DNA from 3 places in the Staphylococcus sp. CoH_129_LAB_1 genome. Region 3 is predicted to be linked to each of the others. Evidence: riboswitches for the same ligand, from Rfam matches in the RefSeq annotation. Region 3 holds a riboswitch; each other region holds the start of a gene.
What was found. Region 3 has a riboswitch for S-adenosylmethionine ahead of metK (methionine adenosyltransferase). Riboswitches for the same ligand answer to the same signal wherever they lie in the genome.

Region 1 (8,693 bases), on a different contig from region 3:
TTGTAAATGCTTGACTAATCGTAGGAAAAGGAGTGAGTCAGAATTCATTTTGAATTCGTTGACTCATTCCTTTTTTTATTTATTAGTATTAGAACTGTTTATTAGATAAATGAGGATGAGTATGATGTTTTCTTTTTAGTAACAATGAAGTTCCCATAATAGCTAGAAGTGAGGCAAAAAGTTGATTTGAGTGTTGTTGTGTATTTTCCCCAGTGTTTGGAAGTATGTTAGCAAAAGATTGTGAAGTTTGAGTATTGTTATGGGACTTAGAAGATGGTAGTTCAGAAGAAGCAACTGTCCCTATATAATAACGATTAAGTTCACGTGCACAATCAACAGAATTAACTTGTTTATTGTTAGGAGAAGAAGTTGTTTCAGCAGCTTTAGCGATACCTGATTCTGCATGAATACGTGTATCTTGAAGTCGATTAAAGTCACTATATGGACCATTTTTATACTCAACTTCGCCATTCTTATAAACTCTATACTCCCCACTACCTGTATTTAACTTGTTATGACTTATAATTTCAAAGTATTCTCCTTTGTCAACAGTACGACCAAATCGTTGTAGGTTTGGATTACCTCCACTATTAGATAATGCATCTGTAGCAATTTGTTTAGCATTTTCTTTAGTAACTAAATCGGCAGCATGTGCTTCTACAGAATGAGTCGTTGTAAGTAACATCGTACTTGTTAAAAGTATAGTTGCAATAAGAGAAACTTTCTTCATAATGAAAACCCCATTTCATTCATGATCAATTACAACTAGAGTGTAGCATTTAAATAGAGCAGAAATAGGATTTTAAAAAAAATCATAATAAATCTTTAACTTAACTTAAAGAATAAACCTTTTGTAAAAATTAAATAAATATTTCCAAATCATTTATTTAAAAAGTTAATATTGTTTTTTAGAAAAATATGAAATAGCGAAAGCCATTAAAATTGTAAAAATAATGTGAGCTATCATCCATAATCCATATTCACTCCAACTAAAATGGAAGAATGATCGTTTTGCTATAATGATAAGTGAAGGGTAAAGAGAGGCAAAAACGAGCATTAATAAGAAATAGCTTACTTTATATAATGATTTAAATACGTGATAAATAAGCAAGAAAATAAAATATATTAACCATCCTATAAAGATATGAATGGCTAGTTCTAATAGTAAAGGAGTTTTACTTGGATCAATTAAGAAATCGATATTAATTAATAATAAAGTAAGATGCGTCGATTGAGCTAAGATATCCATGATAACCATTGTGATTAATAAAATGATACTAATGACTAAAGCACTGATAAAATGATAAACATAACGAATCATAGTATTCCTCCTTTGATTATAAATATGATAAGAGTATTCCCGTAAAGAAAGCATTCAACACTTTCTAAATATTTAGAATAGTTTAAATATTATATTGACTTATATTTAAACTAATGATAAATTAATGATAATTCAATAAACTATAAACTCTTATCAAGAGTGGTGGAGGGATGTGCCCTATGAAGCCCGGCAACCGTTATTTTATGACATGGTGCTAATTCACATAAAGTAAATCATATACTTTAGAAGATGAGAGAAAGTGTATCAATGCTTTCTCTTAATAGTAGAAAGTATTTTTTTATGTCTTTACATATCTATAAGAGAAAAAGAATATTGAAAATTGATAAAAGGATTGATACATATGAAAAAATGGATAGGTATATTTAGTATCGTATTAGTAGTATTCACTTTAACAGCATGTGGAAAAGAAAAAGAGGATAGCAAGAAAATAACTGTCGCAGCGTCACCAGCACCTCATGGTGATGTATTGAAAAAAGCTAAAGAAGAGATGAAGAAAAAAGGTTATGATTTAGAAGTTAAGGAAGTTAATGATTATAAAGTGCCTAATAAATTGCTAGATAAAGGTGATGTAGATGCTAACTTCTTCCAACATGTTCCATACTTAAATGCTGAAAAGAAAAGTCATGGGTACAAGATTGAAGAGTTAGGCAAAGTATTTACGACCCCTATGGGTGTATACAGTAAAAAATATAAACACTTAAAAGATATTCCAGATGGATCAACGATTTATGTTTCTAATAATCCGGCAGAAGAAGGACGATTTTTATCATTCTTTGTTGACGAAGGATTAATAAAGTTGAAAAAAGGCGTTAAAATCGAAAATGCAAAATTTGAAGATATTGCTGAAAATAAAAAACATTTAAAATTTAATCATCAGCAAGGTGCAGAATTCTTACCAAAAACATATAAGAATGGTGAAGGCGCTGCAGTGATTATGAATTCAAACTATGCGCTTGATAATGGTTTAAAACCATCTAAAGATGCTATTGTTATGGAAGGTAAATCATCACCATTTGCGAATACTATTGCCGTTCAAGAAGGTCATAAAGATGATAAAAAATTCCAAACATTATTAAAAGTTATGCAATCTAAAGAAATTAAAGAGTATATTAAAAAAGAATATGGCGATGATGTTATTCCATATGAAAACAAATAAATCATAAAAGGTCTCTATTAGAGGCCTTTTATGATTTATATTTATCATTGTATAAAAGATAGAAAAAATATATTTTAATTTTTCTGAAAATATTTACAAATCTGACAATTATTAGTAAGATATTGATTATTATCATAGAAGTAAAGTCAATAATAAACAGTGTAGATTATTGATGTTGTGGGAGAGGATGAGTCAATTTGAGTAAAGCAGAGGACATGATAAAAGAAGATAGTAAGTATTTTGCTACATCAGGACGTATTAAATATTATCCACTAGTGATTGACCACGGGCATGGAGCTACATTAGTAGATGTAGATGGAAAAGAATATATTGATTTGTTGTCTAGTGCTAGTTCACAAAACGTTGGACATGCACCAAAAAAAGTGACAGAAGCAATAAAAAAACAGGTAGATCAATTCATCCATTATACGCCCGCATACATGTATCACGAGCCTTTAGTAAGACTCGCTAAAAAGTTATGTGATATTGCACCAGGAAACTATGAAAAACGTGTTACATTTGGTTTGAGTGGTTCGGATGCTAATGATGGAATAATTAAATTTGCACGTGCTTATACAGGACGGCCATATATCATTAGTTTTACAAATGCCTATCATGGATCTACATTTGGATCGCTATCAATGTCTACTATCAGTTTGAATATGCGTAAACATTATGGACCGTTATTAAATGGATTTTATCATATACCATTTCCAGATAAATACAGAGGAATGTTTGAACAATCCAAGCCAAATACTATTGAAGAATATTTAGCACCATTAAAAGATATGTTTGCGAAGTATGTTCCAGCTGAAGAAGTAGCTTGTATTGTATTAGAAACGATTCAAGGAGATGGAGGATTACTAGAACCAGTAGAAGGATACTTTGAAGCACTGGAAGCCTTATGTCGTAAACATGGTATTTTAATTGCCGTTGACGATATTCAACAAGGATTAGGACGGACAGGTTCTTGGAGTTCCGTGACTCACTTTAACTTTACACCAGATATCATTACATTTGGTAAATCATTAGCAGGCGGATTACCAATGTCAGCAATTGTAGGTCGAAAAGAAATTATTGAAAGTCTTGAAGCTCCAGCACACTTATTTACAACAGGAGCAAATCCAGTAAGTTGTGAAGCGGCTCTTGCTACGATTGAAATGATAGAAGAAGATGATTTATTAACTGCCAGTACTGAAAAAGGGAACTACGTGCGTCAACGTATGAATCAATGGATAGATAAATATAATTACGTAGGAGATGTACGCGGTATTGGATTATCCATTGGCATTGATATTGTTAAAGATAAAAAAACAAAAGAACGAGCATCAGAAGAAGCTTTGAAAATATGTAATTATTGTTTCGAACATGGCGTCGTTATTATTGCAATTACTGGAAATGTACTACGATTCCAACCCCCACTTGTCATTACTTACCAACAATTAGATAAGGCATTAGATGTAATTGAAAGTGCACTGCAAGCCTTACAAGATGACCTGTTAGATAAGTATATGATTGATGGACAAGGTTGGTAACATTATCAAAAGAGCAAGAAAAGATATTCAACTAAAATCTTTTCTTGCTCTTTTTCAGTATAATCCCCCCTAAAAAATAATTGAATATTTCTTAGGGGGATTAAAATATTATAAATATGAAATTAGTTCATTATCTTAATCTTTTGGTACAACATAATCATCTTCTTCATTCTTTTTAGAATGCTTAATACCATAGAATACATATATAACAATACCAACTAAGAACCAAATTAATGTGTAAAGTTTAGCTTCAAAACTTAATCCCCAGAATACAAGTAATACTAATACAAATGTAATGACTGGTAATACTGGGAAGAATGGAACTTTAAATGCTGGAACTGGTAAATCTTTTCCTTCACGTTTTCTTAAACTATACATTGCAATAGATACAAACATAAATGCAATTAATGTACCTGCTGAAATTAATTGAGCTAAGAAAGCAAATGGGAACATTGAACCAATTAAAACACCAATGATAGTTAAAATAACAAGCGCTCTATTAGGTAAATGTTTACCATTTAATTTGGCTAACCAAGAAGGTAATAATCCATCACGACCAAATGAATAAAGTAAACGTGAACCAGCTAACATCATACCGATTAATGCTGTAAACATACCAATGACAGAAATAGCTTGAACCACCGCTGCGACAACACCATGTCCACTTTGACGAAGTGCCCAACCTACAGGTTCAGCATTGCCAGCATATTTTGAATAATGGAACATACCAACTAATACTAAAGCTACTGCTACAAATAAAATAATTGCAATAATTAATGATCCTAAAATACCACGTGGCATTGTTTTTTGAGGATTTATTGCTTCAGCTGAGTTTGCGGCAATTGAGTCAAACCCTATGTATGCCAAGAAAATCATTGATACACCAGCATAAATACCTTGCCATCCGCCAAAATCACCAGTTGCAGTGACTTTATGTTCAGGAATAAATGGTACATAGTTACTTGCATGAATTGCTGTTAAGCCGACAATAACGAATAAAACAATTGCTAAGACTTTTAAAATTACTAAGATATTTTCAATGCGAGCTGCTTCGCTCATACCACGAGATAATAATAATGCAGTTAAGATAATAACAATTGCTGCAACTAAGTCTATAATTCCACCATCTGCACCAAACGGATTAGATAAAGACTTAGGTAACGCGATACCTAAAGGAGAAACAAGTCCTCTCAAATTGGCTGAAAAACCAGAAGCTACAAAAGCAACAGCAATGAAGTACTCGGCAAGTAATGCCCAACCAGCTACCCATCCGAAGAATTCACCAAATAAAACGTTAATCCAAGAATATGCAGATCCAGCAAAAGGCATGGCTGCTGCCATTTCAGCATATGAAAATGCGACTAAACCAGCGACAATCGCAGCTAATAAGAAAGATAAAGCTACGGCTGGACCAGCATGCTCTGCTGCTACTACGCCAGGTAAAGTGAAAATAGATGTTGATACAATAGTACCTACACCTAATGCAAGAAAATCTTTAACGCGTAAAGTACGTTTTAAATGTCCATCTTTACTTTGATAGATAGTGGGATCTTCTTTTCTAGTAAAATTTTTGAAAAAACTGGCCATAATTATGAACCTCCACTAATAAGTTTAAATTTTTAATTAATTAGCTTGTCAGCTATATAACATTTATTATCATAGCATAAAAGAATAGTATTTTGTCTAAAATTTCTGAAAATTTCAAGTTTTCTTACTTTTAATCAAACAAGAATACATAACTAGAAAATTTAAATGATAGATTTGATTATATCAGATAAAATTAAAATAAAAACAACTAAAAAGAGTATTTTTACCTTTTAAATATAAAAAGTGGTAATTATGCCAATATTATTATTATAATTATAGTAGAAAAGTCAAGTAATTAGACCTTTTATGTGTGTTATTTTACATTAATTAAAGTATGTTGACCTATTCCAATATGGAATGGTTTCTATCGAAAATATGTATTTTATTAATACTTTCATACGTACTATAATAATATTCGTAATAAAGTTACAACATATTCAAATCTTCTAAGAAATATGTCTGACTATCATTCCCTTAAAACAATGACATATATAATAGAAAACTCCCATCCCATATTTGAATATGTCTAATTAACTGAGGTTACACTTCAACTAGAGAGGTTGAAGTTATTTAAATATAAAGAAGCCGCAATTAACATGTGACTAAGTCTTTCCCTCTTTTTCCCTATAAAAAATAGACATGTGTGTGGCTTCTTTTTAATTGGGTAAACAATAAATAGAAACACAATATTTAAAACAAAAAATTTTAAAATACAAATGTAAACTTGAAAGGATATGAATATAAAATGGCTAAAGAAAACTATTCTGCTGCAGATATGGTCATTGATACTTTAAAAAATAATAATGTGGATTATGTATTTGGTATTCCAGGTGCAAAAATCGACTATTTATTCAATGCATTAGAAGATGATGGTCCAGAACTTATCGTTACACGTCATGAACAAAATGCTGCAATGATGGCGCAAGGCATTGGACGTTTAACAGGTAAACCTGGTGTTGCTTTAGTAACAAGTGGTCCAGGGGTAAGTAACTTAACAACTGGATTATTAACAGCTACTTCAGAAGGTGACCCTGTATTAGCAATCGGTGGTCAAGTTAAACGAAATGATTTATTACGTCTTACTCACCAAGCTGTAGATAACGCTGCGTTATTAAAATCATCAACTAAATATAGTGCAGAGGTTCAAGATCCTGAATCATTATCAGAAGTTATGACAAATGCAATTCGCACTGCAACTTCAGGTAAAAATGGTGCAAGTTTCATTAGTATTCCGCAAGATGTTATTTCATCTCAAGTGCAAAGTAAAGCAATCGACTTACCAGAAAAACCTCATTTAGGTGTACCAGCAGATGGAGAAGTGAATGAAGTGCTTCAAGCAATTAAAGATGCTAAATTCCCTGTATTACTTGCAGGTATGAGAAGTTCTAGTGAAAAAGAAACAGAAGCAATTCGTAAATTTGTTGAAAAAACAAGCTTACCTGTTGTAGAAACTTTCCAAGGTGCTGGTGTGATTAGTCGTGAATTAGAAGACCATTTCTTTGGTCGTGTTGGTTTATTCCGTAACCAAGTGGGTGACGAATTACTAAGAAAAGCTGACTTAGTAGTTACAATCGGTTATGATCCAATTGAATACGAAGCTAGTAACTGGAATAAAGAATTAGATACTGAAATTATTTCAATTGACGAAGTACATGCTGAAATTACAAATTACTTACGTCCTAAAAAAGAATTAGTAGGTAATATTGCAGGTACAATTCAAATGATGTCAGAAAAAGTATCTGAACCAATTATTGATCAAAAACATTTAGATGACTTAGAAGAATTAAGAGCAAATATTATCGAGGCTACTGGTATTAAATATGAACATGAAGATGGTATTTTACATCCAGTAGAAATTATTAATACAATGCAAAAAACGTTAACTGATGATACAACTGTAACAGTAGACGTAGGTAGTCATTATATTTGGATGGCTCGTAAATTTAGAAGTTACAATCCAAGACACTTATTATTCAGTAACGGTATGCAAACTTTAGGTGTTGCGTTACCATGGGCTATAGCAGCTGCATTAGTACGTCCAAACACACAAGTTGTATCAGTTGCTGGTGATGGTGGTTTCTTATTCTCAGGTCAAGATTTAGAAACTGCTGTACGTAAAAAATTAAATATCATTCAATTAATTTGGAATGATGGTAAATATAACATGGTTGAATTCCAAGAAGAAATGAAATATAAACGTGCAGCTGGTGTAGCATTTGGTCCAGTAGATTATGTTAAATATGCAGAGTCATTTGGTGCGAAAGGTATCCGAGTAACAAGCCCAGAAGAACTTGAAGCTGCAATTAAAGAAGGTTACGAAACAGAAGGACCAGTTTTAATTGATATTCCAGTAAATTATAAAGATAATATTAAATTATCAACAAATATGTTACCAGATTCTTTAAATTAATTTTCTAAAAAATAGGAGTGAATATTAATATGGGTCATGTATTATATCAACATGGTACATTAGGTACATTGATGGCAGGTTTATTAGAAGGAACTGCAACAATCGATGAATTATTAAAACATGGTGATTCAGGACTAGCAACACTTACAGGTTCAGACGGTGAAGTTATCTTCATTAATGGAGAAGCTTACCATGCAAATGAACACAAAGAATTTAAAAAACTTAAAGGTGATGAATTAACACCTTTTGCTACAATTACTAAATTTGAAGCAGACGAATCTTATGAAACTTCTAATAAAGATTCTGAAACAGTATTAAATGAAGTAAAAGAACATATGTTAAGTGATAATTTATTCTCAGCAGTAAAAATCACTGGTAAATTTAAAAAAATGCATGTTCGTATGATGCCAAAACAGGAACCACCATATACAAGATTAATTGATTCAGCACGTAGACAACCTGAAGAAACTCAGGAAGATGTTAACGGTACAGTGATTGGTTTCTTTACACCTGAATTATTCCATGGCGTTGGTTCTGGTGGTTTCCATATTCATTTCGCCAATGATGATCGTAATTTCGGCGGACACATTTTAGATTTTGAAGTAGATGATGTAAAAGTTGAAATTCAAAACTTTGAAACATTTGAACAACACTTCCCAATCG
Region 2 (8,693 bases), on a different contig from region 3:
AAGAAATGAAAGCACGTCGTAACAAAGTAAGCGATCAAATTGCTGAAAAAAAACGTAATAAAGAAAATGCTGATGACGTAATCAAAGAAATGCGTGAATTAGGCGATGAAATTAAAGAAAATGATGCAAAATTAAATGAAGTAGATAACAAAATTCGTGATATCTTAATTCGTATTCCAAACTTAATCGCCGAAGACGTACCACAAGGTGCCGACGATACTGAAAATATTGAATTAAAAAAATGGGGTACACCTCGTGAATTTGATTTTGAACCAAAAGCTCATTGGGATTTAGTAGAAGAATTAAAAATGGCTGATTTCGAACGTGCTGCAAAAGTATCAGGTGCGCGATTCGTTTATTTAACAAAAGATGGTGCATTATTAGAACGTGCACTAATGAACTATATGTTAACAAAACACACAACACAACATGGTTATACAGAAATGATGACGCCTCAATTGGTAAATGCAGACACAATGTTTGGTACAGGTCAATTACCTAAATTTGAAGAAGATTTATTCAAAGTTGAAAAAGAAGGCTTATATACAATTCCAACTGCAGAAGTTCCATTAACAAACTTCTACAGAAATGAAATTATCCAACCAGGTGTATTACCAGAAAAATTCACTGGTCAAACTGCATGTTTCCGTAGTGAAGCGGGATCAGCTGGTAGAGATACAAGAGGTTTAATTCGTTTACACCAATTTGATAAAGTTGAAATGGTACGTTTTGAAAAACCTGAAGATTCTTGGGATGCATTAGAAGATATGACTCAAAATGCTGAAGCAATTTTAGAAGAATTAAAATTACCATATCGTCGTGTCATTTTATGTACTGGAGATATTGGTTTCAGTGCAAGTAAAACATATGACTTAGAAGTATGGTTACCAAGTTATAATGACTATAAAGAGATTAGTTCTTGCTCAAACTGTACTGATTTCCAAGCACGTCGCGCTAATATTCGTTTCAAACGTGATGCTTCTTCTAAACCAGAGTTAGTACACACATTAAATGGTAGTGGACTTGCAGTAGGTCGTACATTTGCAGCTATCGTAGAAAACTATCAAAACGAAGATGGTTCAATCACAATTCCAGAAGCACTTGTACCATTTATGGGTGGTAAAACAGAAATTCGCCCAGTCAATTAATAATTAGATATAATTTAACTAATAAGAACCTGAGACATAATAAATTGTCTCAGGTGTTTTTTATGTGTTATCCTACTTTTTATTTAATTTTCCTACTAAAATAAGACTACTCTGAGAGAGGTAACTTTAAAAATTTCTAAAATTTCTGATATCTTTAAAATGCTTTTTATATCAAGGTTTTAAAACTACCTTCTCTCTTACCTCACTCAAACGGTTGTCTAAAAATATTGAAGGTTATCTTAGATTATCTTAGACTGAGTTTAATTAAAATGTATATTCAATTTAAACACACATATATATAGGGGGGAGCTAAAATGACGTCACATGTGACATTTCAACAAGGGGTCAAAGAATGTATTCCAACATTATTAGGATACATTGGGATAGGATTATCATTTGGCATTGTGGCAGCTTCTCAACATTTTAGTGTTCTAGAAATCCTTCTGTTATGTTTACTCGTTTATGCAGGTGCAGCACAATTTATTATTTGTGCTTTAGTCATTGCTGGCACACCTATATCAGCAATTGTGTTAACAACATTAATTGTGAATTCCCGCTTCTTTTTATTATCTATGACGCTTGCCCCTAATTATAAAGAATATGGAATATGGAATCGCTTGGGATTATCTTCTATTCTTACTGACGAAACATTTGGCGTAGCAATCACACCACATTTAAAAGGTGAAACTATTAATGACCGTTGGCTACATGGCTTAAATATTACTGCATATTTATTTTGGACAATATCTTGTGTGGCGGGAGCTGTTTTCGGTAAATATATTTCTCATCCAGACATGCTAGGATTAGACTTTGCGATTACAGCCATGTTTATTTTCCTGGCTATGGCTCAATTTGAAACTATTACACGTTCTAAAATTAAAATTTACCTTACATTAATCGCTTTTGTTATTATAATGATGTTTATTTTAAGTTGTTGGATGCCATCTTATGTGGCTATTCTTGTCACGTCAATTAGTGCTGCCACACTCGGGGTGGTGATGGATCGATGACGATAACTGGACATATGTTTTTACTCATTGTTTTATGTGGACTAGTGACATTGATTGTACGTGTCGTACCATTTTTAATGATTTCACATATTCAGCTTTCGGAAGCAGTCATTAAATGGCTGTCGTTTATTCCAATTTCATTATTTACTGCACTAGTCATTGATAGTTTTATTGTTCAACATGAAGGTGTACAAGGCTTTGAATTGAATATTCCGTTTATTGTAGCAACAATTCCTACCGTCATTATTGCACTTGTGACACGTAGTTTAACCATTACTATTATCGTAGGTGTTGTATTAATTGCAGGTATACGATGGTTCTTTTAAAACGTTTATAGGGTACACATTGAAGTTATCTATAGAATTGGATAAAATATATTTAAATTAAACATTTCAAATACATACATAGATACTCTTATTTTGAGAAGTAGAGGGAATTGGCCCTGTGAAGCTTCAGCAACCGGCAAATAATTTGTACGGTGCTACAACCAACGAGTTACTCGAATGATAAGTACTAAAGCATTGTCGCTTCATACTTTTAAAATTAAGAGTGGAAGCGATTTTTTTTATTCTAAGGAGGTATAGCATGACAAATTATACAGTAGATACATTAAATTTAGGTGCTTTTAAAACAGAATCAGGTGAAACGATTGAGAATCTGAAATTACGTTATGAGCATGTAGGTTATTCGGGACAACCGCTTGTTGTGGTTTGTCATGCTCTGACAGGTAATCATTTAACTTACGGTACAGACGAACATCCTGGATGGTGGCGTGAGATTATTGATGGTGGTTATATGCCAATATATGATTACCAGTTTCTTACTTTTAATGTTATTGGAAGTCCTTTTGGTTCAAGCTCACCATTAAATGATTCTCATTTTCCTAAAAAAATAACATTAAGAGATATTGTTAAAGCAATTGAATTGGGAATAAAAGCACTTGGATTTACTAAAATCGATATTTTAATTGGTGGCAGTTTAGGTGGCATGCAAGTGATGGAATTATTATATAATCATCAATTTGAAGTAGATAAGGCAGTCATCTTAGCAGCTACAGATAAAACTTCTTCATACAGTCGTGCTTTCAATGAAATTGCACGTGAAGCGATTCATATTGGAGGCAAAGAGGGACTTAGTATTGCAAGACAACTTGGATTTTTAACATATCGTTCTTCAAAAAGTTATGACGCGCGCTTTACGCCAGATGAAGTAATTAATTATCAACGTTATCAAGGTAATAAGTTTAAAGAATCCTATAATTTATCGTGTTATTTAACAATGTTGAATGTCTTAGATAGTCATAATCTTGATCGTCAGCGTGATGATGTTGATGAGGTGTTTCAATCTTTAAATACAAAAGTATTAACCATGGGCTTTACAGATGATTTGTTATATCCAGATGATCAAGTAAGAGCAGTAGGAGAACGTTTTAAATATAATCGTCACTTTTTTGTTCCGGACAATGTAGGCCATGATGGTTTTTTACTTAATTTTAATGACTGGGCGCCTAACTTGTATCACTTTTTAAAAGTTTCGAAATTCAAACGAAAATAATAGGTGAGAGAATAGATAACACATTTGTTTTAATTGAATATAGAGGTTAAAATAGAGCTTATAGTCAAAAAAAGTATAGGAGTGGCGAATGTGTTTTCAAAAGTACATCCTAAAGCAATGATTATAGGAACCATCGTGCTTGTAGCAGTTGCTTTAGTTACGTATGTATTGCCGATGATTGGTCTGATTCTATGTTTATTCGCTACCATTCCAGGTATTATCATGTGGCATAAATCAATAGCTACATTTGGAATTGGGGCTTTACTCACTGTAGTCATCACGACCTTATTAGGGAATACCTTTGTATTAAGTGCCATGATTTTAGTTTTATTACTAAGTTTTATAATTGGCCAATTATTAAAAGAACGTACATCTAAAGAGCGCATCTTATATATCGCAACGACGTATTTAAGCATGTTTACGTTAATTGCATTTATGTTATTACAAGCGTTCAAAAAGATTCCAAATACCGAAGTATTGATTAAACCAATAAAAGATGCAATGCACAATGCGATTGTAAGTTCAGGCGTTGAATCAGACTACAAGACCATCCTAGAAGAAGGATTTCGTCAAATGGCTGTTCAACTTCCAAGTTACATCATTATTATTGTCTTTTTCTTAGTTTTAATTAATGTAATTATCACATTTCCAATTTTACGTAAATTCAAAGTAGCAACACCTATTTTTAAACCTTTATTTGCTTGGCAAATGAGTCGTACATTATTATGGATTTACATGATTGTGCTAGTATGTGTGATGTTTGCGACAGAACCAAGTATATTCCAAAGTATCGTATTAAATTTCGAAGTTGTGTTATCATTATTGATGTATATCCAAGGATTGAGTTTGATTCATTTCTTTGGAAAAGCTAAGCGATTACCTGATGCGGTATCTATATTATTAATGGTCGTGGGGACAATTATTTCACCATTTACGCATATCGTATCATTACTTGGCGTGCTTGATTTAGGAATTAACTTAAAACGAATGATTAAAAAATGACTTTAAAAAGTGAATAGAGGTGGAAGAATGAACCGTCAATCCACTAAAAAGGCCTTACTTATTCCTTATTTTTTGATGGTGCTTACGGCGATTGCACTTGTTATTTTAGGTTTTATATTTAAACCCTTAATTTCAATATTTGCAGCCATTGCTTTAATCATTATGATTGTGATTAGTGCGGTATTGATTAGACAAGCATTATTAAAAATGGATAATTATGTGGATAATCTGAGTGGTTATATTTCAGCAGGAAATAATAAAGCAATTAAACGTCTGCCAATTGGCTTAGTCGTAATTGATGCTGAAGACCACATCGAATGGATCAACCAATATATGTCTGAACATCTAGAAACCAATGTCATCTCAGAATCAGTCAATGAAGTTTTTCCAAATATTCTTAAGCAACTTGAAAGAGTGCAAGAGATAGAAATTGAACATGGTCAGTATCATTATAATGTACGTTATTCTGAAGAAGAGCGTTGTTTATATTTCTTTGATATTACAGAAAAAGTACATACAAATGAATTATATGAAGAATCAAAGCCTATCATTGCAACGTTATTTTTAGATAACTACGATGAAATTACGCAAAATATGAATGACACACAACGTTCTGAAATCAACTCAATGGTGACGCGTATTATTAGTCGATGGGCAACTGAATATAATATTTATTTTAAACGTTATAGTTCAGATCAATTCGTAGCTTATTTAAATCAAAAAATCTTAGCAGAAATAGAAGACTCTAATTTTGAAATTCTAAGTCAGTTACGTGAAAAAAGTGTAGGCTACCGTGCACAATTGACATTAAGTATTGGCGTTGGTGAAGGTACCGAAGATTTAATTGAACTTGGAGAATTATCTCAATCAGGACTTGATTTAGCCTTAGGTCGTGGGGGAGACCAAGTCGCAATTAAAAACATGAATGGTAATGTCCGTTTCTACGGAGGTAAGACTGACCCGATGGAAAAACGTACACGTGTTAGAGCACGTGTTATCTCTCACGCATTGAAAGATATCTTAACTGAAGGCGACAAAGTAATTATTATGGGACATAAACGTCCCGACTTAGATGCGGTTGGAGCAGCTATTGGAGTATCTCGATTTGCGTCAATGAATAACTTAGAAGCATATGTGGTACTTAATGAAGAGGATATCGATCCAACATTAAGTCGTGTGATGGAAGAAATTGATAAAAAGCCTGAATTGAAAGAACGATTTGTGACATCTGATGAAGCTTGGGATATGATGACGTCAAAAACAACGGTTGTTGTTGTAGATACACATAAACCTGAAATGGTATTAGACGAAAATATTCTAAATAAAGCTAATCGTAAAGTTGTCATTGATCATCATAGACGTGGAGAAAGCTTTATTTCAAATCCATTACTCGTTTATATGGAGCCTTATGCAAGTTCAACTGCAGAGCTTGTCACAGAGTTATTAGAATATCAGCCAACAGAACAACGATTATCACGTTTAGAATCTACAATTATGTATGCAGGTATCATTGTCGATACACGTAATTTCACATTACGAACTGGTTCAAGAACATTTGATGCCGCAAGTTATTTACGTGCGCATGGCGCAGATACGATTTTAACGCAACAATTCCTAAAAGATGATGTTGATACGTATATTAATCGTTCTGAACTGATACGTACGGTGGAAGTTCAAGAAAACGGTGTTGCAATTGCTCACGGTTCTAATGACAAAATATATCATCCTGTAACAGTTGCACAAGCTGCGGATGAATTGTTAAGTTTAGAAGGTATTGAAGCTTCTTACGTTGTAGCTAAACGTGAAGATAACCTTATTGGCATTTCTGCACGTTCACTAGGTGCAATTAATGTTCAATTAACAATGGAAGCCTTAGGTGGTGGAGGTCACTTAACAAATGCTGCAACGCAAATTAAAGGCGTTACTATAGAAGAAGCAATCGAACAATTACAACAAGCAATTACAGAACAAATGAGTAGGAGTGAAGATGCATGAAAGTAATATTTACACAAGATGTTAAAGGTAAAGGTAAAAAAGGTGAAGTTAAAGACGTGCCAGTGGGTTACGCAAATAACTTTTTATTAAAAAATAAATATGCTGTTGAAGCAACACCAGGTAATTTAAAACAATTAGAACAACAAAATAAACGTGCTGAAGCGGATAGACAACAAGAAATTGATAATGCTAAAGCATTAAAAGCAAAATTAGAAGATATCGAAGTTGAAGTAAGTGCTAAAACAGGTGAAGGCGGTAAATTGTTTGGTTCTATTAGTACAAAACAAATTGCTGACGCATTAAAAGAACAACATGATATTAAAATTGATAAACGCAAAATGGATTTACCACACGGTATTCACGCGTTAGGTTATACTAATGTACCTGTTAAATTAGATAAAGAAGTCGAAGGTACAATTCGCGTACACACTGTAGAAAAATAAAAGAGTTTGGAACGCAAATAGGTATTTCACTTTTTTAAAGGTAATTCATAGAAAAATATATAATGTTGCACTAGCATGTCGAAAATTTTAAGATGGATGGGTGTAATGATTGATGGATAATATGTATGATCAAAGACAAATGCCCCATAACAATGAAGCTGAACAATCTGTCTTAGGTGCAATTATTTTAGATCCAGAATTAATAGGTTCGACTCAGGAGGTATTACTTCCTGAGTCGTTTTATAGAGGCGCACACCAACATATCTTTAGAGCAATGATGAACTTAAATGAAGATGCTCATGAGATTGATGTAGTCACGTTAATGGAACAATTAACGAAAGAAGGTACGTTAAGTGAGGCGGGTGGCCCTCAATATTTAGCTGAATTGTCGAATAATGTACCGACGACACGTAATATTGAATATTATAGAAATATAGTTGCTAATCTTGCACTTAAACGTCGATTAATTCAAACAGCTGACAGTATTGCAAATGATGGGTATAATAATGAGCTTGAATTAGATGCTATTTTAAGTGATGCTGAAAAACGTATTCTTGAACTTTCAGCAAACCGTCAAAGTGATGGCTTTAAAGATATTAGAGATGTCTTAGGTCAAGTATATGAGACAGCAGAAGAGCTTGATCAAAATAGTGGACAAACGCCTGGTATTCCTACTGGATACCGCGATTTAGACCAGATGACAGCGGGTTTTAATAGAAATGATTTAATTATTTTAGCAGCTCGTCCTTCTGTAGGTAAGACTGCCTTCGCACTTAATATCGCTCAAAAAGTAGCAACTCATGAAGATAACTATACAGTGGGTATTTTCTCACTTGAAATGGGTGCCGACCAACTTGCGACACGAATGATTTGTAGTTCAGGAAATGTAGATTCTAATCGTTTAAGAACAGGGACAATGACAGAAGAAGACTGGAATCGATTTACGATTGCAGTGGGTAAATTATCGAGAACAAAGATTTTTATTGATGACACACCAGGTATTCGTATTACAGATTTACGATCAAAATGTCGTCGTCTTAAACAAGAACATGGTCTTGATATGATTGTGATTGATTACTTACAACTTATTCAAGGTAGTGGATCACGTTTTTCAGATAACAGACAACAAGAAGTATCTGAAATCTCGCGTACGTTAAAAGCAATCGCGCGTGAATTAGAATGTCCTGTTATTGCATTGAGTCAGCTATCTCGTGGTGTAGAACAACGTCAAGATAAACGACCAATGATGAGTGATATTCGTGAATCAGGATCAATTGAACAAGATGCAGATATTGTAGCTTTCTTGTATCGTGATGATTACTATAATCGAGGCGATGGTGACGATGATGACGATAGCACCAATTTCGAACCTCAATCAAATGACGATAATGGTGAAATTGAAATTATTATTGCTAAACAACGTAACGGCCCTACAGGGACAGTGAAATTACACTTTATGAAACAATATAATAAATTTACAGACATTGATTATGCACATGCAGAGATGTCTTAAAAAATTTTTTACCGTACATTATTTTTAT
Region 3 (8,693 bases):
ATATTGATAGTAATTTTGTTCCATATTTTTGCTTCTGTAAAAACATTTGGTATATTTTCATAATTAAATAATATATAAAGGTGAATCTTTTATGCAATATGTAACCGTGTTTATAGGTGGTACGTTGGGGGCTTTATTAAGATTCTTGTTTTCTTTTATGAATCACAGTAGCACCTTTCCTATTGGCACATTGATAGCTAATTTGTCAGGTGCTTTTCTCATGGGTTATCTATCAGTAGTAATGATTAAATTATTTAAAGATTACCCTAAAATTAAAAAAGGTGTTACGACAGGTTTTTTAGGTGCTTTGACAACATTTTCAACATTTCAATTTGAATTAGTTACACTACTTCACAATTATCATATTCTCTTAGCTGTGGTTTATGCGTTTACGAGTTATACCCTTGGCGTAGTCTTGTGCTGGATTGGTATGAAATTAGGAGGTCGTACATCTTGATACAAGCGCTTTTAATTATGATTGGCGGTGGTTTAGGAGCTGTAGTCAGGGCATGGCTAACTGATGTTACCAAATCTAAATGGTCTACTTCAATACCTATAGCTACTCTAATCGTTAACTGGATTGGAAGTTTTCTTATTGGTTTAACTACAGGGCTTTCTAGTCACTTAAACTGGATAAATATGTTTTTTATCACTGGTTTTTTAGGTGGTTTAACGACATTTTCAACTATGTCTTATGAACTTACTCAATGTCTAACGCCGTCATTTAAACTATTTAAATTTATAATTTATTCTCTATTGCAATTTGTTATAGGATTTATTGCTTGTTTAATTGGCTTTATAATATAAAAAAAGAGTGAACATGTAGTTAATCAACCTGCATGTTCACTCTTTTTCAATTGAATCTATTGACCTTCAAATGTATCTGGATCAGGTCCTATACGTTGATCTTTGTTTAAATTATCAATTCGTTTCATTTGTTTTTCTGATAATTCAAAATCAAATACATCTATATTTTCTTCAATTCTGCTTGGTGTTACTGATTTAGGAATAACCACGACATTATGTTGCATATTCCATTTAATAATAACTTGTGCTGCTGATTTATTAACTTCATTTCCGATTTCATTCAACGTTTCATCGTTTAAAATTTGAGCATTCATAAATGGTGACCAAGATTCCATATGAATGTTTTGAGCTTCCAAATATTTTCTAAGTTTTTCTTGAGTAAAGTATGGATGGAATTCTACTTGGTTAATCACTGGTTTAATTGAAACTTGTGCTAATAATGCTTCAAAGTGATCCGGATTGAAATTACTAACTCCAATGTTTTTGACTTTATTATCTTTGTATAAATCCTCCATACCTTTCCAAGTATCGATCATTACCGCCTCATTTGTACCTGGCCAATGTACTAAATATAAATCTAAATAATCTAACCCAAGTTTTTGGATACTTGTTTCGTAGGCTCGAGCTACATTTTCACGTCCGAAATCTTCGAAAAATAATTTTGATGTTACGAAAATATCTTCTCTATTTAATCCTGTTGATTCTAATCCTTCTTTGATACCTTGACCTACTTGTTCTTCATTTCCATATACTTTAGCTGTATCTATACTACGATATCCAGATTCAATAGCATGTTTAACAGCTTCTTTACAAGTATCGTTGTTTTCTACTCGGAATGTTCCAAGTCCTAACATAGGCATTTGATTTCCATTATAGAATTCAATATAGTCCATTTTTCTTCCTCCCTTAAAAATAACTATTCTGTATATACCCTAAAAGTATATTTATGAACATCAATCATAATATAAAAAAACGAGTCTGGGACATAATGTTTCTAGATAAGTGAAAAAAGACAAGTTCTATTGAAATAATATAGAACTTGTCTTTTTCATAAATTTTTTATTATTTTCAACTCGTTGGGTTGCTCGTTTTCTTATATTGAGTGCCATTAGTAGAGTAAGTTAAGTCATGTTATATTCTTTATATATAAGGAACCTTGTTAATTTAGTTTATTGGTATTTATTAATTTATACGAAAGAGCCTTATTTTTTTAAGTAATTCAATGTAAAATTACATATAAATAAAAAGTATTTTGGCGAGACTCTTGAGAGAACAGGACAAGCTGAAGACGACAGGCTGAAGCTGTCCCCTAAGAAAGCGTGTCAACAATACGTAGTATTGTAAAGAAGCCAGTAAATGAATTTATAATACACTCATTTACTGGCTATTTTGCTAGGAATTATATCCCAGCCTCAACTTCTCTTAATTAAATGATTCAATTTTATCCATTATATTTTGTAATTCATCGACATTATATTGAATACGTCCATGGAATACAAATTTATTAAAGAATTCATCAAGTTGTTCAGGACCAACTAAAACCTTAACGCTTGAACTTTGCGCATAGTTTGAAATCGTTACTTCTTTATCATGTTTAGGATTAAAATATAAAATTGATGTTGGTGTATATTTAAGTCCTAATTCTGTTTGTAAATCTGTAGCCAACTTCTCAATCGTAGAAAGTTGATCAAAATAATTAATAAATGATAGTTTTGAATGATTATCTTCATGTTGATCAAGAACTAACGTTTGAGGCGCTTTTATATTTAAATCAAGTGTATCAAATACTTGTTTCATCATTGGTAACTCTTGAAATTGCGCACCACTAATTCCATTATAAACATGGCCTTTTAATAATTGAGAATCAATGATATATAAACCAGTTCTTGTAAGCACAAGATGACTAATACGTTGAATAGTATTAAACTCATTACTTGGCAAGAAAATATTAGCCATTATATGCATATCTTCACGTCTAATACGTTTTTCTTTAACTAGACGGTCTCTAATACCAATAAGTCTCATATCAGTCACGTATTCACTTTTATTTTTAGAAAATAATTTTAAAGCATCAATTTCACGTTCTTTTCCATTAACTGTAGCTTCAAATTCTTCTTTTTGTTTTGTCACTTGTTTTTTATTTTCGATACGTTCTTTTTCAAGTGCTTCCTCATGTGAAGACTTAAGTTGTTGTTCCTTGAGATTATATTCTTCACTCGCTTTATGCTTCATATTATTTTTACTTTTCAAGGCAACTAAAAATAAAACGAAACATATAATTGCTATAATTATCGCTATGATTAAGCCAATCTCAACCGGTCCAAATGAATTCATTCGATAACGCTCCTTTTAAACTGTCAATATCTATCTATTATAATAGAAATAGATGATAATTTCGAGATTTAACCTAATTAACTACTGTATATCCTACATTATTCTTGAACAGCATCCTTTAGGACATTCACTTTATCTAATTTCTCCCATGGTAACAATACATCAGTACGACCAAAGTGTCCATATGCAGCTGTTTGTTTATAAATAGGATGTTTTAAATCAAGCATTTTAATAATACCTGCTGGTCTTAAGTCAAAGTGATTTCTTACCGCTTCAACTAATTGTGCTTCAGAAACTTTCCCTGTTTTAAATGTATCAATAGCAATAGATACAGGTTCTGCTACACCAATTGCATAAGCTAATTGCACTTCACATTGTTCAGCTAATCCAGCTGCTACAATATTTTTTGCAACATATCTTGCTGCATATGCGGCAGAACGGTCTACTTTTGTAGGATCTTTACCACTGAAACAACCACCTCCATGACGAGCATAACCGCCATATGTATCTACGATAATTTTTCTTCCAGTTAAACCAGCGTCTCCTTGAGGACCTCCAATAACAAATCGACCAGTTGGATTAATAAAGAATTTTGTTTCATCATCAATCAAACTATTAGGCACAGTCGGATAAATGACATGATCCTTAATATCTTTTTGAATTTGACCTAACTCAATATCTTCAGCATGTTGAGAAGACAGTACAATCGTATCAATACGTTTAGGTTTATCATTTTCATCGTATTCTACTGTTACTTGAACTTTACCATCTGGACGTAAATAATTTAAGGTACCATCTTTACGAACATCGGATAAGCGTTTCGCTAGTTGATGTGATAAAAAGATTGGAAGTGGCATATATGTTTCAGTTTCATTTGTTGCATAACCAAACATTAAACCTTGGTCTCCGGCACCTGTTGCTTCAATTTCTTTTTCAGATATATCATTGCGATACTCAAGTGCTTTATCTACACCTTGTGCAATGTCAGGTGATTGCTCATCAATCGCTGTTAAAACAGCCATAGTTTGATAATCGTAACCATATTTAGCCCTTGTATATCCGATATTTTTAATTGTTTCGCGGACTACTTTAGGAATATCTACATATGTAGACGTTGAAATTTCACCAGAAATCAAAGCCATACCTGTTGTTACAGTTGTTTCACAAGCAACACGTGCATTAGGATCGTCTTTTAAAATTTCATCTAAAATTGCATCAGACACTTGATCAGCAATTTTATCTGGATGCCCTTCTGTCACTGATTCTGATGTAAATAAACGTTTATTATAAGTCATGATTTGCTCCTTTTTAACTATATTTACGAAAATTCTCTTTTGACAATGAGCTTAAAATAAAAGAGCCTTCTCAACTATCTAGATAGAGAGAAGGCTCTTAAACGTCCATTCGCTCTTATCGTTCAGACAAATATTGTGTCTGCAAACGGTTTGGCACCTTTCTTTAAAAAAAGAGGTTGCTGGGCTTCATTGGGTCCATGTCCCTCCACCGCTCAGGATAAGAGAATCCGTTAAAATCTATACTACATAATTACTTTAAAATTGTCAATTTTGATTTTTTAAATGCCCTTTTATTTATAATGGAATAATTAAATCAATATGTTATACTATTTTATTGTAAGGGCTTACATATAAGTATAAAAACATATTTGGAGGGATGTTGTATGTCAATAGATACATACAGTGAAACACCTAAAATCAAACACTTATTAGAAAAAGAAACGACTTTATTTCAACTTTCTACTACTCAGCTTTATTATAAAATTTTAAATAATAATGAAGGTGAACTCACTGAACTTGGCGCAATTAATATGAGTACAGGTAAGTATACAGGTCGTTCACCAAAAGATAAATTTATCGTGAATGAACCTTCATATCGAGACAATATCGATTGGGGAGACATTAATCAACCTATTGATGAAGAAGTATTTTTAAATTTATACAATAAAGTATTAGATTATTTAGATCAAAAAGATGAACTATATGTCTTTAACGGCTATGCTGGAAGTGACAAAGACTCACAACTAAAATTAAAAGTCATCAATGAGCTTGCATGGCATAATTTATTTGCGCAAAATATGTTTATCCGACCTGAATCAGTTGAGGAAGCAAGTCATATTAAACCAAATTTCACTATCGTTTCTGCCCCACATTTTAAAGCCAATCCAGATGTTGACGGTACTAATTCCGAAACGTTTATTATTGTTTCATTTAAACATAAAGTAATTTTAATTGGTGGTACTGAATACGCTGGAGAAATGAAAAAAGGTATCTTTTCAGTGATGAATTATTTATTACCTATGCAAGATATTATGAGTATGCATTGCTCTGCAAATGTCGGAGAAAAAGGTGATGTTGCTCTGTTCTTTGGACTATCTGGGACAGGAAAAACAACGTTATCAGCAGCTTCAAATCGCAAATTAATCGGCGATGATGAACATGGTTGGAACAAAAATGGTATTTTCAACATTGAAGGTGGTTGCTATGCAAAAGCAATTCACTTATCTAAAGAAAAAGAACCTCAAATTTATAATGCCATAAAATATGGTACTATTCTTGAAAATACTATCGTTGATGAACGTGGTCATGTTGATTTTGATGATAATACAAATACCGAAAACACACGTGCTGCTTATCCAATCCATCATATTGATAATATCGTATTACCTTCTAAAGCTGCACATCCTAATACAATTATTTTCTTAACTGCAGATGCATTTGGCGTGCTTCCACCTATTGCTAAATTATCTAAATCACAGGCAATGTATCATTTCTTAAGTGGTTTTACATCAAAATTAGCTGGCACTGAACGTGGCGTGACAGAACCTGAGCCATCATTTTCTACGTGCTTTGGCGCTCCATTCTTACCTTTACATCCTACTAAATATGCAAATTTACTTGGTAAGCTAATTGATGAACATGATGTTGATGTATATCTAGTAAACACAGGATGGACTGGTGGTAAATATGGTATAGGACGTCGTATCAGCTTACATTATACACGTTATATGGTAGATCAAGCTATTTCTGGTAAGCTAAAACAAGCTACATTTACCACAGATGAAATATTCGGTTTAAGTATACCAATTGAAATGGAAGATGTACCTAAAACGATTTTAAATCCAATCCATGCTTGGAACGATCCTGACGCTTATCGCCATCAAGCTAATGACTTAAAACAACGTTTTGAAGAAAACTTCAAAAAATTTGGAAATGAAGTAAAAGATATTGCCAAAGAAGGCGGATTTAATCATTAATATAATATAAATTAAAAGACTTACATGAATAACCTTTATGGTCATCTTTGTAAGTCTTTTTCTATATGATTCATCCATTGAAATATATAATCTAAAACTTCTTTCAATGCTTGCGGTCTTGGTACATGTCCTTCTTCAAGTTGATAAAATGTATCATGCTTGACCCCTTTAAGTTCTAAATGTTCTTGAAGAAAATACGCTTGATGTATCCCTACTTGTCGATCTTTACCTCCATGTACAATTAAAATAGGTGGACTGTTTGGATTCAAAGTACGTATCGCATTTCTTTTTTCATATGCCTCTTTATCCTTTTTCGGATGACCTACCATACGTCTTAACATACCTCTTAAGTCAACACGTTCTTCATACATTAAATGAACATCCGAAACACCACCCCAAATGATATAACTATCAACTGGATCATCTTGAAATGATAATAATCCTTGAATTCCACCTCTTGAAAATCCAATCATATGAATAAAAGCTTGTGGAAATTTGTCTTTTAATAATCGAATAAGTACTGTTACATCATGTAAATCAGCATTACAAAATTCATCTTTTCCTTCACTGCCATTACTCCCTCTATAATAGGGCCCTACAACTAACGTATGCGGATCAGAAAATTGCATTAGTCTGGAAGCTCTTACTCTCCCAACTTGCCCTTTTCCACCACGTAAATAAACCACAATTCGTTTAACATTATGGTGTATAGGAACCATCTGTAATGCTTTTACATTTATTTCGTCTACAGTATAGGTAATTTCCTCAAATCGATGAGTGATGGATTCAACAGGCATTGTTCTAATATTTGTAATATCCAAGACCTTTCACCCTTTCTAAACATTTTAAAATGGCTGCATCTTTAATTAAATAACTCTTAAGTACTTCAGGAATATCCTCTACTTGTTTAAACAGTAATGGTCCCTCTGTTTCTAAATAATCAAATTTTCGTTCGATTGATTTCACTTTAATCACATACACATCTTTTTTAAAAAGTGACTTGTCAAAAGTATGAACTTGATATTGCGCTATATAATGTAAGGATTCTATCTTTCCACCTGTTTCTTCATAAAGCTCTCTAGCTATCGCTTGTTGACTTGTCTCATTATTTTCAACTTTACCTCCAGGGAACTCGATACCTCTTTTAGAGTGTTTAGTAAATAATAATTGATTTTGAAAAATTGGAATAGCTAAAACATGATTTCCATTCGGTATATTGTCATCAGTTTTGTATTGCATCGTTACTCGTCTATGATCTTGATCGATAAACTCCATATCATTCATCCCCCTTTTAAATGTGGTAAAATTATTTAATAATTAAATGTCTATAGGAGGTTTATATAATATGCTTAAAAAATTATTTCTTGGCATCATTCGTTTTTATCAACGTTTTATTTCCCCTATGACACCACCAACATGTCGCTTCTATCCTACTTGTTCTGAATATACTAAAGAAGCTATAGAAGTATATGGGGCTCTCAAAGGTGGCTACATGGGGATAAAACGTATACTAAAATGTCATCCTTTACACAAAGGTGGCTTTGATCCTGTACCTTTAAAAAATGATAAACATACACATCATCATTCATAAATAGATAAAACATCTATATTAACTTTGGGAGGATTGAAGTAAATCAATCCTTCTTTTAATTTGCCTACTCCTTGTGTAAAGTCTTTTTCAAAATAATATCCATCTGGAGTGACATCTCCTGGATAAGAACCTTCTTTTGCAAGTAGTGCTGTAAAGTAACGACTCAAACCATATTCATACATTCCCCCAACAACTACTTTAATATTTTTGTCTTTCAATAAATGAATCACTTCTAATGCTCTATCTATACCACCTAATCTAAAAGGTTTGATAATAACTGCTTTAATAGGATATCTTTCAATAATTGAAAGAATTCTTTGCTTATCTCTCGCTTTTTCGTCTATTGCAATCTTTGGATATTGTGACACATCTATTTCTTTTAGATTTTCTAACTGTTTAAATGGTTCTTCAATGTACAAAATATCTCGTTGGTTTATTTCTTTTAATAATTGAAATTGTACAATATCTATTGATTCATTAGCATCAAGAGCAAAATTAACCTTAAATGTTAATTCATTTCTAAGCTTATAAATGTCATCGAGGAGATGATTTGTCCACTTTAATTTAATACGTGTGGGTCTTGTGTCTTTAAGTGTTTGTAATTGTTCAGTAGATAAACCACTCACCGTAGCTCCATATTCAACATTAAAACAAGGTAACTTGTGGTAAATCTGATACACTGCCATGACT

Region 1: it holds a riboswitch for S-adenosylmethionine, as region 3 does, so the genes downstream of both, AC2FB1_RS09605 (MetQ/NlpA family ABC transporter substrate-binding protein) here and metK (methionine adenosyltransferase) in region 3, are expected to answer to the same signal.
Region 2: it holds a riboswitch for S-adenosylmethionine, as region 3 does, so the genes downstream of both, metX (homoserine O-acetyltransferase MetX) here and metK (methionine adenosyltransferase) in region 3, are expected to answer to the same signal.

The regions. Positions count from the first base shown of each region.
Region 1 covers NZ_JBXWKZ010000034.1:16,717-25,409, reverse strand. Annotated here, with positions in the region: gene AC2FB1_RS09615 (cell surface protein) at 89-730, opposite strand; gene AC2FB1_RS09610 (hypothetical protein) at 896-1,321, opposite strand; SAM riboswitch class I at 1,469-1,577, shown strand; gene AC2FB1_RS09605 (MetQ/NlpA family ABC transporter substrate-binding protein) at 1,683-2,498, shown strand; gene AC2FB1_RS09600 (aspartate aminotransferase family protein) at 2,696-4,033, shown strand; gene AC2FB1_RS09595 (APC family permease) at 4,169-5,620, opposite strand; gene alsS (acetolactate synthase AlsS) at 6,366-8,030, shown strand; gene budA (acetolactate decarboxylase) at 8,060-8,693, shown strand, end outside.
Region 2 covers NZ_JBXWKZ010000025.1:24,067-32,759, reverse strand. Annotated here, with positions in the region: gene serS (serine--tRNA ligase) at 1-1,148, shown strand, start outside; gene AC2FB1_RS08225 (AzlC family ABC transporter permease) at 1,463-2,158, shown strand; gene AC2FB1_RS08220 (AzlD domain-containing protein) at 2,155-2,484, shown strand; SAM riboswitch class I at 2,570-2,671, shown strand; gene metX (homoserine O-acetyltransferase MetX) at 2,744-3,712, shown strand; gene AC2FB1_RS08210 (YybS family protein) at 3,803-4,714, shown strand; gene AC2FB1_RS08205 (DHH family phosphoesterase) at 4,742-6,709, shown strand; gene rplI (50S ribosomal protein L9) at 6,706-7,152, shown strand; gene dnaB (replicative DNA helicase) at 7,265-8,665, shown strand.
Region 3 covers NZ_JBXWKZ010000043.1:4,409-13,101, forward strand. Annotated here, with positions in the region: gene AC2FB1_RS10450 (hypothetical protein) at 1-63, shown strand, start outside; gene crcB (fluoride efflux transporter CrcB) at 92-457, shown strand; gene AC2FB1_RS10460 (fluoride efflux transporter FluC) at 454-807, shown strand; gene AC2FB1_RS10465 (aldo/keto reductase) at 864-1,700, opposite strand; gene AC2FB1_RS10470 (NERD domain-containing protein) at 2,230-3,141, opposite strand; gene metK (methionine adenosyltransferase) at 3,240-4,436, opposite strand; SAM riboswitch class I at 4,549-4,660, opposite strand; gene pckA (phosphoenolpyruvate carboxykinase (ATP)) at 4,820-6,412, shown strand; gene AC2FB1_RS10485 (alpha/beta hydrolase family protein) at 6,454-7,233, opposite strand; gene ytkD (RNA deprotection pyrophosphohydrolase) at 7,214-7,687, opposite strand; gene yidD (membrane protein insertion efficiency factor YidD) at 7,758-8,003, shown strand; gene menC (o-succinylbenzoate synthase) at 7,994-8,693, opposite strand, start outside.